Regions from separate parts of the Oceanisphaera ostreae genome, predicted to be linked through region 2. Evidence: predicted binding sites of a transcription regulator. Region 2 holds the regulator's gene; each other region holds the start of a gene.
The links. Region 2 encodes sigma-54, which starts transcription at its own class of promoters, with help from an activator protein. Its sites were predicted from a motif close to TGGCACNGTTTTNGCTT; they were not measured.
Positions count from the first base shown of each region.

Region 1 (3,113 bases), on a different contig from region 2:
CGCAGTTAGCTCCACAATTGGATGCCGCTAAAAAGCAATAAGTAATAGGCTTGCTTATGAGCACATCGGTATGCGGTGGTGCCGTTGCTAAATTGTACAAATCTTAGAGAATAAGCCTTGCATTGATAACTAATATCATTTAGATTTACCTCATTGATGCGGAGGGTTTCTTCATGTATGTATGTTTATGCAAGGGTATTACCGATAGTCAGCTACGTGCCGCGATAGCGGACGGCGGCAGTGAGTTTAAACGGCTAAAGAAAGAATTGGCCGTGGGCTCGCAATGCGGTAAATGTGTCCCCGTGGCGATGGCAATTTTGGCGGAAGAAAATGCCAAAGCTGGGCTTTACTACGAAGTCGCTTAATTACCCTATCTAATCCCCTGCACTCTCCTAGCGATAGCACATAACCATCGCATCAAGCCCCGTTAGGGGCTTTGTCGTTTAAAGCCTCAATCCAACTATTCAATAGCTAACTGCGGCCAGCGAAGATGGCATACCTGTGAATGTTAATAGTTTCCTGTGCTCTTCCCTCTATCTATCTGACTCCGTTTTTAGCTAGTATGGGACTCGATTTTTATAAGGATTTACCCACAGTGAAAGAAACGTGTCGAGTTTTGCCTGCCCACAAAAATGTTGCCTTAGTGGCACATGATCATAAAAAAGCACAGTTGTTAGAATGGGTAGGGCGCCGCGCCGAAGCGCTGAAGTTACATCATCTGTATGCCACGGGTACCACGGGCAGCATGTTAAGCAAGACAATCGGCCTGCCAATTCGCTGCTTAATGTCTGGCCCGATGGGCGGTGATCAACAGCTAGGTGCCTTAATTGCTGAGGGTAAAATTGATGTGTTGATTTTTTTCTGGGATCCACTCAATGCCGTCCCCCACGATCCCGATGTGAAGGCATTACTGAGGTTAGCTACGGTGTGGAATATCCCCGTAGCCACTAATATGTCGACCGCCGATATGTTGATGGATAGTGCACAAATGAGCCAGGATTTCAGTATTTGCATACCCGATTATCAAGGATATTTGGACGAAAGAACGAAGTAGTAGCCGTAAAGGGGCGCCTTACGCTGTACGCCTTACGTTCATCTCTCGCAGGCTCAGTATTTTATCTTTGACGTACGGCGTACAGCTTATAACGTAAAGCTGTGTTTTCGTCTAATGTCTATCTAACCGCTTATATGCGTACTTAGGGCGGGTGGTCATAATGAGATCTTTTTGTTCTTCGGTCATATTTGTCGGATTGAGGCCCAGCACTTTAAAAGTCAGTAATGGTCGCGCCGCGATACTGATCATGAGTGGCTTAATGGAATTTATCCCCGCGTCACCTGGTTCACCAAATGCGTAAGTCAGTATTCCTTGCTCCAGCAAGTTTTTGACGGTCGGTTCGGTGACTGGCAATTTTATGACGCTTTTACGTTGTATCACAAATTCACGTAACACCGACTTCTCATTGGCATCTAAATAATCCAGCAATTCTTTGAGTAATTTTTCTTGCATAAGGCGCTGCTTACGAGAAAACAGGTATTGAAATAGCATGATAGCTGCATGAGAGAAAAAATAAGCCCCAGATGCCACCATACTTAGTATGAATAGCAATCGATAATCATTGAGCCACAGCCCAAAAGAACCAGTAAAAAGAGAACTGGGTAATAAACTCATGATTGTACTACTTAGCAATAACCAACACATAAAGCGGTTAAATGTTGATATATATCGTAAATCCAGCATGTCTTTCTCCACGATTACACGATGACAGCCGCTCATCATGCTCGCATATGCAGCTAAAGTTAATATTATGAATAGGCAATTACCCAGCAAAAGTCATGCCATTTAACGAAGTAATGATCTTGTAGAGGATACAAGTGATGGTATCGTTCAGAGATGGTATAGTGATAAATTAATTACCTTAACGTTAAGTGTATACAGAATACCTTAATATTGTGTTTTATTAATGTTCGATTAATTTCTATTGTTATAGTCGACAGGGAGTCTAGAACAAATGAGTACGCTTACACTTGAACAAGCATTAACCATTACGCGTGGCGCATTCGAGCATGCGCAAGAGATTTCTGCTGCACCACTTACCGTTGCCGTATTAGATAATGCGGGTCGCTTAATTTCGCTGCAGCGCCAGGATGGGGCCAGCTTGCTGCGACCAGATATTGCTACTGGCAAAGCATGGGGAGCCGTTGCCATGGGCCGTAGCTCGCGTGGTTTGGCTGAAGTTGCTGAAGCGAGACCGGCTTTTGTGGCGGCGGTTAACGTTATGGCGCAAGGACAAATCATTCCGGCACCGGGTGGGGTACTAGTACGCGATGCCAACAATAATATTCTAGGCGCCGTAGGTATTAGTGGTGATACGCCCGATGTTGATGAGGTTTGTGCCGTTGCCGGTGTAGAGTTTGTCAGTTTGGTTGCGGATTGTAGCTAACAGATTATTTGTCAGTTGTTTTGGCCGAGGAGTAACTTTGGTTACTCATCTTAGCGCTCACACAGGTGAGCGCTTTTTTACGTTTTTTTGCCAAACTTTCGGTCAACCTGAGGTATGGTTAAGCAATGTAGCGTCTCATATTATGGTTTGGAGTTTAAAATCAATATGTCTCGGATCCGAGCAAAGAACGAAGAAATTATCATACGCGCCGCGAGTCGAGTATTTGCCGAGCACGGCTATGCCGCAACCAAAACGGCTACTATTGCGGAACTCGCTGAATTACCAAAACCCAATATTTACTATTATTTTGGCAGCAAAGAAAAGCTGTACCACGCCGTGCTCGAAAGCATTACCGAGCCGTTACTGGCGGCGTCAGCGCCTTTTATCGAGCACCAAGATCCCGTGCTGGCCCTAACGGCTTATATTAAATCTAAGTTAATGATTTCAAAGAATTATCCTTATGCTTCCAAGGTGTTTGCCAATGAAATTATGCACGGGGCACCACATTTACCAGCGGATATGATTGAGCGACTTAGCGAGCAGACCCGCACCCTAAGCGCCAAGCTCCACGACTGGATGGCGCAAGGCCTAATGACGGCCGTTGATGCACACCACTTGTTGTTTGCTATTTGGGCATCCACGCAAACCTATGCCGATTTTAACTGGCAGATA
Region 1 covers NZ_JBHTJS010000029.1:76,167-79,279, reverse strand. Annotated here, with positions in the region: gene ACFQ1C_RS07535 (TIGR01244 family sulfur transferase) at 1-41, shown strand, start outside; gene ACFQ1C_RS07530 (bacterioferritin-associated ferredoxin) at 174-365, shown strand; gene ACFQ1C_RS07525 (methylglyoxal synthase) at 596-1,054, shown strand; gene ACFQ1C_RS07520 (superinfection exclusion B family protein) at 1,166-1,738, opposite strand; gene ACFQ1C_RS07515 (GlcG/HbpS family heme-binding protein) at 2,010-2,441, shown strand; gene ACFQ1C_RS07510 (TetR/AcrR family transcriptional regulator) at 2,607-3,113, shown strand, end outside.
Region 1: ACFQ1C_RS07520 (superinfection exclusion B family protein) is a predicted target of sigma-54. The motif match lies at 1,823-1,839, and genes of this name have one in related genera.

Region 2 (3,113 bases):
GCAGTGCTACGGTTTTTCCCGAACCAGAACGACCACTGACGATTACCAGCTGCATAGTATCCTCCTCAGGAAGAAATCATGATTTGATAGAGTTCGTCATCAGTGCTGGCTTGACGTAACTGTTTACAAATTTGTTTGTCGCTGAGTTTTTCAGCAATCAATGATAGGGTTTTAAGGTGCTGCTTACACTCCTGTTCAGGAACGAACAGTGCAAATACCAAACCGACGGGTTGATTGTCGATGGCATCGAACTCCACCGGCTCGGCAAAGGTAAGTAACACCGCGGTTGCCCGGTTTTCATCGCTAATACGGCCATGAGGAATGGCAATGCCATTACCTATGCCCGTGGTGCCCATTTTTTCCCGTGCTAACAAGCAGTCAAACAACTGTTGGCTGTTAACGTTAAGGTGCTGGGCTGCCAGCTCGCTGATGATTTCCAGAGCGCGTTTTTTGCTCGTGCAGGGGACGACACTGCGAGTGCAGTCCCTGCTCAGTATGTCGGCGACTTCCATGATTATTTTTGCTTGAGCTTCTCTTTGTGTTTAATGACTTGGCGATCGAGTTTGTCAAACAAACTGTCAATGGCCGCGTACATATCTTCATGCTCGGCGTTGGCGAAAACTTCTCCACCGCTGAGGTGAATTTTAGCTTCAGCCACTTTGTGTAGCTTTTCTAGAGTAAGAACGACGTGTGCGTTGGTCATATGATCGAAATGGCGCTCCAATCTAGAGAACTTGCTGTTGACGTAATCACGCAGCGAGTCGGTAATTTCTACATGGTGTCCAGTCAAATTTATTTGCATAACGTCTTCCTTCTAGGTCTGCCTACATTAGGCGTTTACGCTGATTGGAAGGGGGGATGGCTAGCGACTCTCGATACTTGGCAATGGTCCGCCTAGCCACCTGTATCCCCTGTTCAGCCAATAATTGCGCGATTTTACTGTCACTTAATGGCTTAACTGGATTTTCTGCTCCTACTAGCTTCCTGATTAAAGCGCGAATCGCAGTAGAAGAGCACTCTCCGCCAGTATCTGTGCCTACATGGCTGGAGAAAAAATATTTTAACTCAAACACACCTCGAGGCGTGTGCAAAAATTTCTGGGTGGTTACCCGCGAGATAGTGGATTCGTGCATTTCTACCACTTCTGCCACCTGGTTAAGCACCATGGGCTTCATCGCCTCTGCCCCATACTCGAAGAATGCCTGTTGTTGGTCAACAATACAATTAGCAACCTTGAGCAAGGTCTCATTTCGGCTCTCTAAACTTTTGATAAACCATTTCGCATCTTGTAGGTGATTGCGAATAAATTGGCCGTCTTCTCTACTTTTAGCTCCGGTGGCCATGGCGGCATATGTTTGATTGAGTCGCACTTTAGGCATGGCGTCGATATTGAGTTCAGCAACCCAAACCCCTTTGCGTTTACTCACCACCACATCGGGGATCACATACTCAGAGCTGGACTGCAGTATGCGGTTGCCAGGTCTTGGTTCAAGCTGCTGAATCACCGCAAGCACATCTCTGAGTTCGTCTTCTTTAAGCTTAGTCTTACGCTGCAGAGAGCGGTAGTCCCGGTTGCCAAGTAAGTCCATGTGGTGCTCAATCACCAACAAGGCTTCGCGTAGCCAAGGGGTTTCAACGGGTAAAGACTCCAGTTGAATGCGCAAGCACTCTTGTACGCTACGTGCGGCCACGCCTAATGGGTCAAAGTGTTGAATGCGTTTTAAAACCGCTTCTACCTCGTCCGCCTCAATATGTTGCTCTCCGCCCGTCACACTGGCCAGCAGGTCGTCTATGCCGAGGCTAAGGTAGCCTGCTTCATCAATCGCATCAATGATGGCTAAGGCAATGGCTTGGTCGATATCACTAAAGGGGGTGAGCTGCATTTGCCATAACAGATAGTCCTGCAGGGTTTCGGTGGTTTCCCCTTGGTAGACGGTTTCTTCTATGCCCTCGGGAAGTCCGGCACTGCCGCTACCACCCGCGGATGCGGTATAAATATCATCCCATTGGGTATCCATGGGCAGCTCATCAGACAGCTGATGCTGCTCCATGGCTTTATCAGTGGCTAGTTGCTCATTTTGCTGGGGGGCTACTTCTAATAAGTCTTGGCTTCCTTCTTCCTCTGGCTCTTCTTGTTCGAGCAAAGGGTTATTATCCAAGGCGAGCTGAATTTCTTGCTGTAGCTCTAAGCTAGACAGCTGCAACAATCGAATAGCTTGTTGCAGCTGGGGAGTCATGGTCAGTTGCTGACCCATGCGTAATTGAAGAGTTGGCTTCATCGTTGAAAAAGTCCTTCCATGTCAACCGCTGGGAGCACCGGCGGCACAGCTAAAGGCTGAATTGCTCACCAAGATAGACTTTCTTGACCTGCTCGTTGTTGAGTATCTCTGCAGGTGTACCAGCGGCAATGCGGTGGCCATGGCTAACGATATAGGCCCGTTCGCATACATCGAGCGTTTCACGCACGTTATGGTCGGTGATCAATACGCCTAAGCCTCTGTCTCTCAAGTGCAGTATGATTTTTTTAATGTCGAGCACCGAGATAGGGTCAACACCCGCAAACGGCTCATCGAGCAAAATAAAGCGCGGGTCGGCCGCTAATGCGCGGGCAATTTCAACCCGTCGCCGCTCGCCGCCCGATAGGCTCATGCCGGTGTTGTCGCGAATATGCGTAATATTAAATTCTTCGAGCAGTTGCTCCATTTTTTCTGTGCGTTCGCTGGCGGTTAAATTTTTGCGCGTTTCTAGCACCGACATTAAGTTGTCAGCCACGCTCAGACGTCGAAAAATAGAGGCTTCTTGTGGCAAGTAACCAATGCCCGCTTGGGCACGCACATGCATGGGCTGATGACTAATGTCTTGATCATCGATGGTGATGCTGCCTGCATCACGCTGTACTAAGCCCACTATCATGTAAAAAGACGTGGTTTTACCCGCGCCATTAGGCCCAAGCAGGCCGACAATTTGGCCGGTATTAACGGTTAGGCTAACGTCGGCCACCACTTGGCGTCCTTTGTAACTTTTTTGTAGATTACGGGCTTTTAGGGTAGCCATGGTGTCTATTGAGCCTCTTTGTTGTTCATGTTCTGCAGCTGCTCTGGCAAAAAAATAGT
Region 2 covers NZ_JBHTJS010000004.1:36,968-40,080, forward strand. Annotated here, with positions in the region: gene rapZ (RNase adapter RapZ) at 1-55, opposite strand, end outside; gene ptsN (PTS IIA-like nitrogen regulatory protein PtsN) at 66-512, opposite strand; gene hpf (ribosome hibernation promoting factor) at 515-802, opposite strand; gene ACFQ1C_RS01875 (RNA polymerase factor sigma-54) at 825-2,279, opposite strand; gene lptB (LPS export ABC transporter ATP-binding protein) at 2,329-3,054, opposite strand; gene lptA (lipopolysaccharide transport periplasmic protein LptA) at 3,060-3,113, opposite strand, start outside.

Region 3 (3,113 bases), on a different contig from region 2:
AGTCCATGTACCAACCAAGGCTGACGGCCTACTTCGGTTACGTACCAACCCGCCAACGTACAAATTACGCCAGCAGGGATCATCATGTTCATCAACAATAAAAAGGGTTTGCTCTCAAACGTCCCACCTTTTCGGCGCAACCACAGGCCCCAAACAGCGGCGGCAATCATTAACATGCCTAAGCCGACCATAATGCGAAACGAGAAGAATATTAAGGGCACATAAGGCCGGTCTTCAGCCGGCACCGATTTTAGCCCTTGCAACTCGCCGTCTAATGAGTGGGTTAAGATGAGTGACGCCACCTTGGGCACTTTTATTTCAAAGTGGTTGGTTTCATTTTCCATATCAGGAATGGCGAACAGCAATAACGGTGCGCCGGTTTCTGTAGCGGGCCAAATACCTTCCATGGCCGCGATTTTAACTGGCTGATGCTCTTTTGTGTTCAAACCATGAGCATCACCCACCATCAGCTGCAACGGTGCCAGAACCAAAGCCGCCCATAACGCCATCGATAAGCCTTTGCGCGCAAAGGCCACATCACGATTTTTACGTAAATACCAGGCGCTGACGCCACCAATCACAAAGGTAGCCGTCAGCATGGCGGCCAACAGCATGTGTGTTAAGCGATAGGGCATGGAAGGGTTAAAAATTACTTCCATCCAGCTTTCCACTTCAAAACGACCGTCTACTATCTTGTGACCAGCCGGTGTTTGCATCCAAGAGTTAGCGGCAATAATCCAAAACGACGATATCCAAGTACCCACCGCCACCACGCAAGTAGCAAAGTAGTGCAGCTTTTCACCCACGCGTTGCCAACCAAATAGCATAACGCCTAAGAATCCCGCTTCTAAGAAGAACGCAGTTAATACTTCATAGGCCAACAGTGGCCCCAAGACCGGCCCCACTAACTCGGAAAATTTAGAGAAGTTAGTTCCAAATTCATAAGACAGCACAATGCCACTGACTACCCCCATACCAAAGGTAATGGCAAACGGTTTAATCCAGAATTTAGCGAGTTGAAAGTAAACTGGATTGCGGGTTTTCAGCCATAGGCCTTCCCAAATCGCAATCGCGGTGGCTAAACCAATGGTAATGGCCGGAAAAATAATGTGAAAGCTGATAGTAAACGCAAATTGAATTCGCGACAGCATGGCTGAATCTAAGTCCATATTGCCTCCTTATGTACGTTGAAAACAATTAACTGCCGCAGGCAGAGTAGCCAAGAGTAGAACAATAAAGATGGCAGAAAATTCTAAAATTAAAGTGGTAATGTTCATAAATACGCTCGCAGAGTGAAGGCAATATAACAATACGCTTAATAAGCATAAACTGTGCCACTAACAAAAAAACCTGCAATTACCTTAACTTAGATCAAGTCCCCTGCTAACACTTGCTCCAACCGACAACTAGGTTTACAGTTCCCGACGGCCTGACTGTAAACCTTATTTACAGCGAGATTATTTTTACACCCACAATTTCCACAAACCCAAGGATACTGCATGGCGCTCGATCTCGCCTTTGAACTGATGATGCTGCTTACTGCAGGCAGCGCATTATTAGTATCCGCTTGGCTATTTTGGCGGGCCCAAAGCCAGCACAGCATGAAGGCACTGGCCGGATTTGGCATTATGATGGCGCTGTGGTGCTGCGGCCATGTGGCAATTTTTTATGGCAAAACGGGGCTGGGCAACGCGCTCATTTTAGCAAATCCTCTGATGCCTACCTTTTTTCTCGACTTTGCCATTGGCTTTGTTAACCAAGGGCCAGCCCAGCGCCCTTGGTTAAGTCGCCTCGCCCGCCACCGCGCCTTATTATATGTCGCCGCCCTGCTGGTGCTGGGAGGCAGCTTATTGGGTGAAGGGGGCAATGTGATCGCATTTGGCCCCTTTAGTCACTACTTCGTATTCAGTGGTATCGGCTGGTTTAATATCGCATATACCATTGGCGTAGGCATAGTGGCCCATGCGTTGTTACTGTGGGGCTGGAAAATGCACAGTGGCAATCGCCGCCGCTCTATTGCCGCTATGTTTATTGCCGGTGCCTGGGGCTTATTGCTGGCCAGCAGCTTTATTTTTCCGTCTCTCGGCCTACATTGGTATCCGTGGCCAATGCTGCTATTGCCCAGCTATGTGGTGCTATTGGTGTACGGCGTAGTGCGCTATCAAATGTTAGAGGTCAACGCCTGGGCCAACCGTGCACTACTGTGGATTTTAATGACACTATTGGTGCTAGGGATCATAGCGCTGTTTAGCTCTTTGGCGGGGCCTTTTGGCATGCAAGCGCTGGCTAATGTGCCCAATTGGCAGTTGTGGCTGTACTCCATGCTGTTACTCACCTTGGCGTTAGCGCTCTATCAACCGGTTAGCAAACTGGTTGCACGGCTTATTTATCCTGGCAGCCAATTAAATGAACAACAGTTAAACAGTTGGCAGCATCATTTAGCACAAGCCCACGACTGGCCTGAGTTAAGCCGCATTGCCGAACAACTGCTCGGTCAGCAAATGGGCCAATCCGCTTGCGTGTTATTACAACCACACACCTTTGTTATGCCCCCTGTTATTGGTCCTTGCATCATTTGTTATTACCAGCCATTAAAGTGGCAATCATCTTTGCAGGGCTTTGATGATGTAACTCCAAGCGTCAGGCTCACCGCAGAAGTGTTTGCCTCTTTGCTTACCACGCGCTGCAGCTTATTAGAGCGCTCATTACAGTTGGCCGAAGCCGAGCGTACACGGTTGTCTGATCAGCATTTAGTAGAGCTAGGCGGGCTGTCGGCGGCCATGGCGCACGAACTGCGCAACCCCCTTAATATTATTTCAATGGCATCGGCTGGCCTAGAAGTCGGGCGCAAAGCGATAATCCAAGCGCAACTTAAGCGCGCCGACCGCCTTATTTCTGACATGCTCACCTATTCTGGCAATATCTCAGTGCACCGCACCCCGGTACCGTTAGCGTCATTACTTAGCAGCTTACGCCCGCAATTTGACTGGCATAAGACCAAATTTGACTGTCAAATTGCCAACAACGTGCTTATTTTGGCAGACACCTATCGACTGCAACAAGTACTGGTTAATCTCATTGATAACGCGCTGTCTTTTGTACGTAATCAAGAA
Region 3 covers NZ_JBHTJS010000015.1:99,900-103,012, forward strand. Annotated here, with positions in the region: gene ACFQ1C_RS05655 (cytochrome ubiquinol oxidase subunit I) at 1-1,169, opposite strand, end outside; gene ACFQ1C_RS05660 (ATP-binding protein) at 1,500-3,113, shown strand, end outside.
Region 3: ACFQ1C_RS05655 (cytochrome ubiquinol oxidase subunit I) is a predicted target of sigma-54. The motif match lies at 1,321-1,337, and genes of this name have one in related genera.

Region 4 (3,113 bases), on a different contig from region 2:
GCGACAGTCATTACTATCGGGCGAAGCCGTAGTCGGGCAGCCAAATACCGGCACCTTGGGTAAGATTGACGCCTCTAAACTAGAGCAATCTAATACCAACCTTACGTCTGAGTTAGTTGACTTAATTACCGCTCAGCGTAACTTTCAAGCTAACTCACGAGCATTAGAGGTAAACAGCACCCTAATGCAAACCGTGCTGCAAATACGTTAATTTAAAGCTGTAAGCTGTAAGCGATAAGCTGTCAGCTGTCAGAAAAACCAAATACCGCTCCTTTAAGGGCGGTGTTTTTGTTTATGCCGTCATCCTGAACTTGATTCAGGATCTCGCTTTAGTTTTGCTTTATGCCGTCATCCTGACGAAAGTCAGGATCTGCTCTTTAGCTTTTGTAGGCGAGCGCTTGCTCTCGCATTTCGCCGCTTTAAACCTGTGAAGTGTTAAGAGCAAAGGGGACGAGCCAAACACTGTCTTACCCCTATCGTCACCCTCGCGAAGGCGGGGGGCCAGTGCCCTTTGCAGGCATTTAAAAACCATCCTGCTCCGCAGTCCCTGCAGCTGAAGCGCAGGCTACAAGGTCGGTGTTTTTGTAGGGTGACGCTTTAGCTGGCACTCCCGTCTCAGCGGGATTTAAAAACTATCCTGCTCCGCAGTTCCAGCAGCTAAAGCGCTGGCTTACCTCTATCGTCACCCTCGCGAAGGCGGGGGTCCAGTGACCTTTGCTGGCATTTAAAAACCATCCTGCTCCGCAGGACCTGCAGCTGAAGCGCAGGCTTACCTCTATCGTCACCCTCGCGAAGGCGGGGGGCCAGTGTCCTTTGCTGGCATTTAAAAACTATCCTGCTCCGCAGGACCTGCAGCTGAAGCGCAGGCTACAAGGTCGGTGTTTTTGTAGGGTGACGCTTTAGCTGGCACTCCCGTCTCAGCGGGATTTAAAAACCATCCTGCTCCGCAGTCCCAGCAGCTAAAGCGCAGGCTTCCCCCTATCGTCACCCTCGCGAAGGCGGGGGGCCAGTGACCTTTGCTGGCATTTAAAAACTATCCTGCTCCGCAGGACCTGCAGCTGAAGCGCAGGCTACAAGGAGTGCGGTGTAGTGTTTGGCTGGGTGTTTTTCTTTAACTTCCAGCTTATCGCTCCAAGCTTTCTTTGTGGCACCAATCTTGCATTGTATTTAATCAATTAGCGGTCAGTGGCAGAACTTTGCGACTGTTCAGCATTAATCAGTATTTATTCGGCTAACTCACCGACGGAGCTGAAATGGATCATTTGCTTTATATCGCCATGTCTGGCGCCAAAGAAAACATGCACAGCGTGGCCGTGCGCTCTAATAACTTGGCCAACGCCAATACCACCGGCTTTAAAGCCGACATGGAGCAGGCGCGAGCCATGCAGGCCTTTGGCGAAGGTTTGCCAACCCGCGTATTTGCCATGACCGAGCGGCCGGGGCAAAGTTTTGCCTCCGGGCCCATACAAACCACGGGTCGGGATCTTGACGTTGCCGTGGCCGGCGACGGCTGGTTGGCGGTGGAGTCTAAAGATGGCGGTGAGGCTTACACCCGGTTTGGCAGCCTGCAAGTGGCGGCAGACGGATTGTTGCAAACTAGCAATGGCCTTAGCGTGTTAGACGACGGTGGTGCGCCTATCTTTTTGCCACTGCCGCTAGAAAAAATGGAAATAAATAAAGACGGTACCATCTTTGCTCGGCTAGAAGGCGAACCGGCCAACGGCGGCGCAGAATTGCAGCGTATTAAAACCGTACTGCCTAACAATGCCGATCTTGAAAAAGGGCCAGACGGTCTATTTCGTCGTAAAGACGGCCAAATAGAAGCCCCTTCGGCCCAAGTACAGCTGCTGGCAGGTGCACTAGAAGGCAGTAACGTGAATCCGGTTGCCGAAATGACCCATTTAATTGATTTGCAGCGCCGCTTTGAGACTCAGCTTAAAATGATGAGCCACGCGGAAGAAAACGATAAAGCCCATGCCCAGCTGCTGCGCATCTAAAGGAGATTACAATGAACCCAGCACTATGGATTAGTAAAACTGGCCTGGATGCTCAGCAGACCAATATCTCGGTAACCTCTAATAACTTGGCGAACGCCAGCACCGTGGGCTTTAAAAAAGGCCGCGCTATTTTTGAAGACTTGCTCTATCAAAACATTCATCAGCCGGGCGGCCGAGCCACTGCCGATACTAACTTGCCGTCGGGTCTAATGTTGGGTGCCGGTAGTAAGGTGGTGGCCACGCAAAAAACCTTTACTCAGGGTAGTGTGCAAACCACCGATAATGCGCTGGATGTGATGATTGATGGCCGTGGCTTTTTCGAAATGCTACTGCCAGACGGCACTACTGGTTATACCCGTAACGGCCAGTTCGCGCTTAATGAAGAAGGCGTGATTGTTAGCCCAGGCAACGGTTATCCGGTGCAGCCAGAAATGCAGATCCCCGATAATGCGCAAAGTATTAGCGTAGGCACCAACGGTGAAGTGTCTGTACAAATAGCCGGCCAGGCCGAGTCACAAATTATTGGCCAGCTTATTATCAGTGATTTTGCCAACCCTGCGGGCCTGCAACCTAAAGGTGAAAACTTGTATTTAGAAACCCAGTCGAGCGGTGCCGCTATGCAAGGTATTGCCGGTGCCGACGGTTACGGCACCATCAAGCAGGGCATGCTAGAAACCTCTAATGTGAACGTGACCGAAGAGCTGGTAAATCTTATTCAAGCGCAGCGGGTATATGAGATGAACTCTAAGGTGATCTCGGCAGTAGATGACATGATGGCGTATGTGAATCAGCAGTTATAATGATGAGCAGTGAGGGGACGAGCGTGATGCGAAACATAATTACCGCCTTAAGCTGGGTGGTTGTGCTAACTGCACTCGGTTTAGCCGGCTGTACGAGCACGCCCTATACGCCTAAGCCGGATGACCCAGATTTTGCGCCGGTGATCCCCAGCTTAAGCGAGCAACAGCTAGAGCCTAACGGCGCTATTTTTCAGGATAACTACGCCAACAGCCTATATTCCGACATTAAAGCGCACCGCGTTGGCGACATTATTACTGTGGATTTAGCAGAGTCGACCCGCGCCCAAAAGCGCGCGACTACCCAGCAGGGTAAAGA
Region 4 covers NZ_JBHTJS010000010.1:101,666-104,778, forward strand. Annotated here, with positions in the region: gene flgE (flagellar hook protein FlgE) at 1-211, shown strand, start outside; gene flgF (flagellar basal-body rod protein FlgF) at 1,254-1,997, shown strand; gene flgG (flagellar basal-body rod protein FlgG) at 2,009-2,797, shown strand; gene flgH (flagellar basal body L-ring protein FlgH) at 2,824-3,113, shown strand, end outside.
Region 4: flgF (flagellar basal-body rod protein FlgF) is a predicted target of sigma-54. The motif match lies at 1,146-1,162, and genes of this name have one in related genera.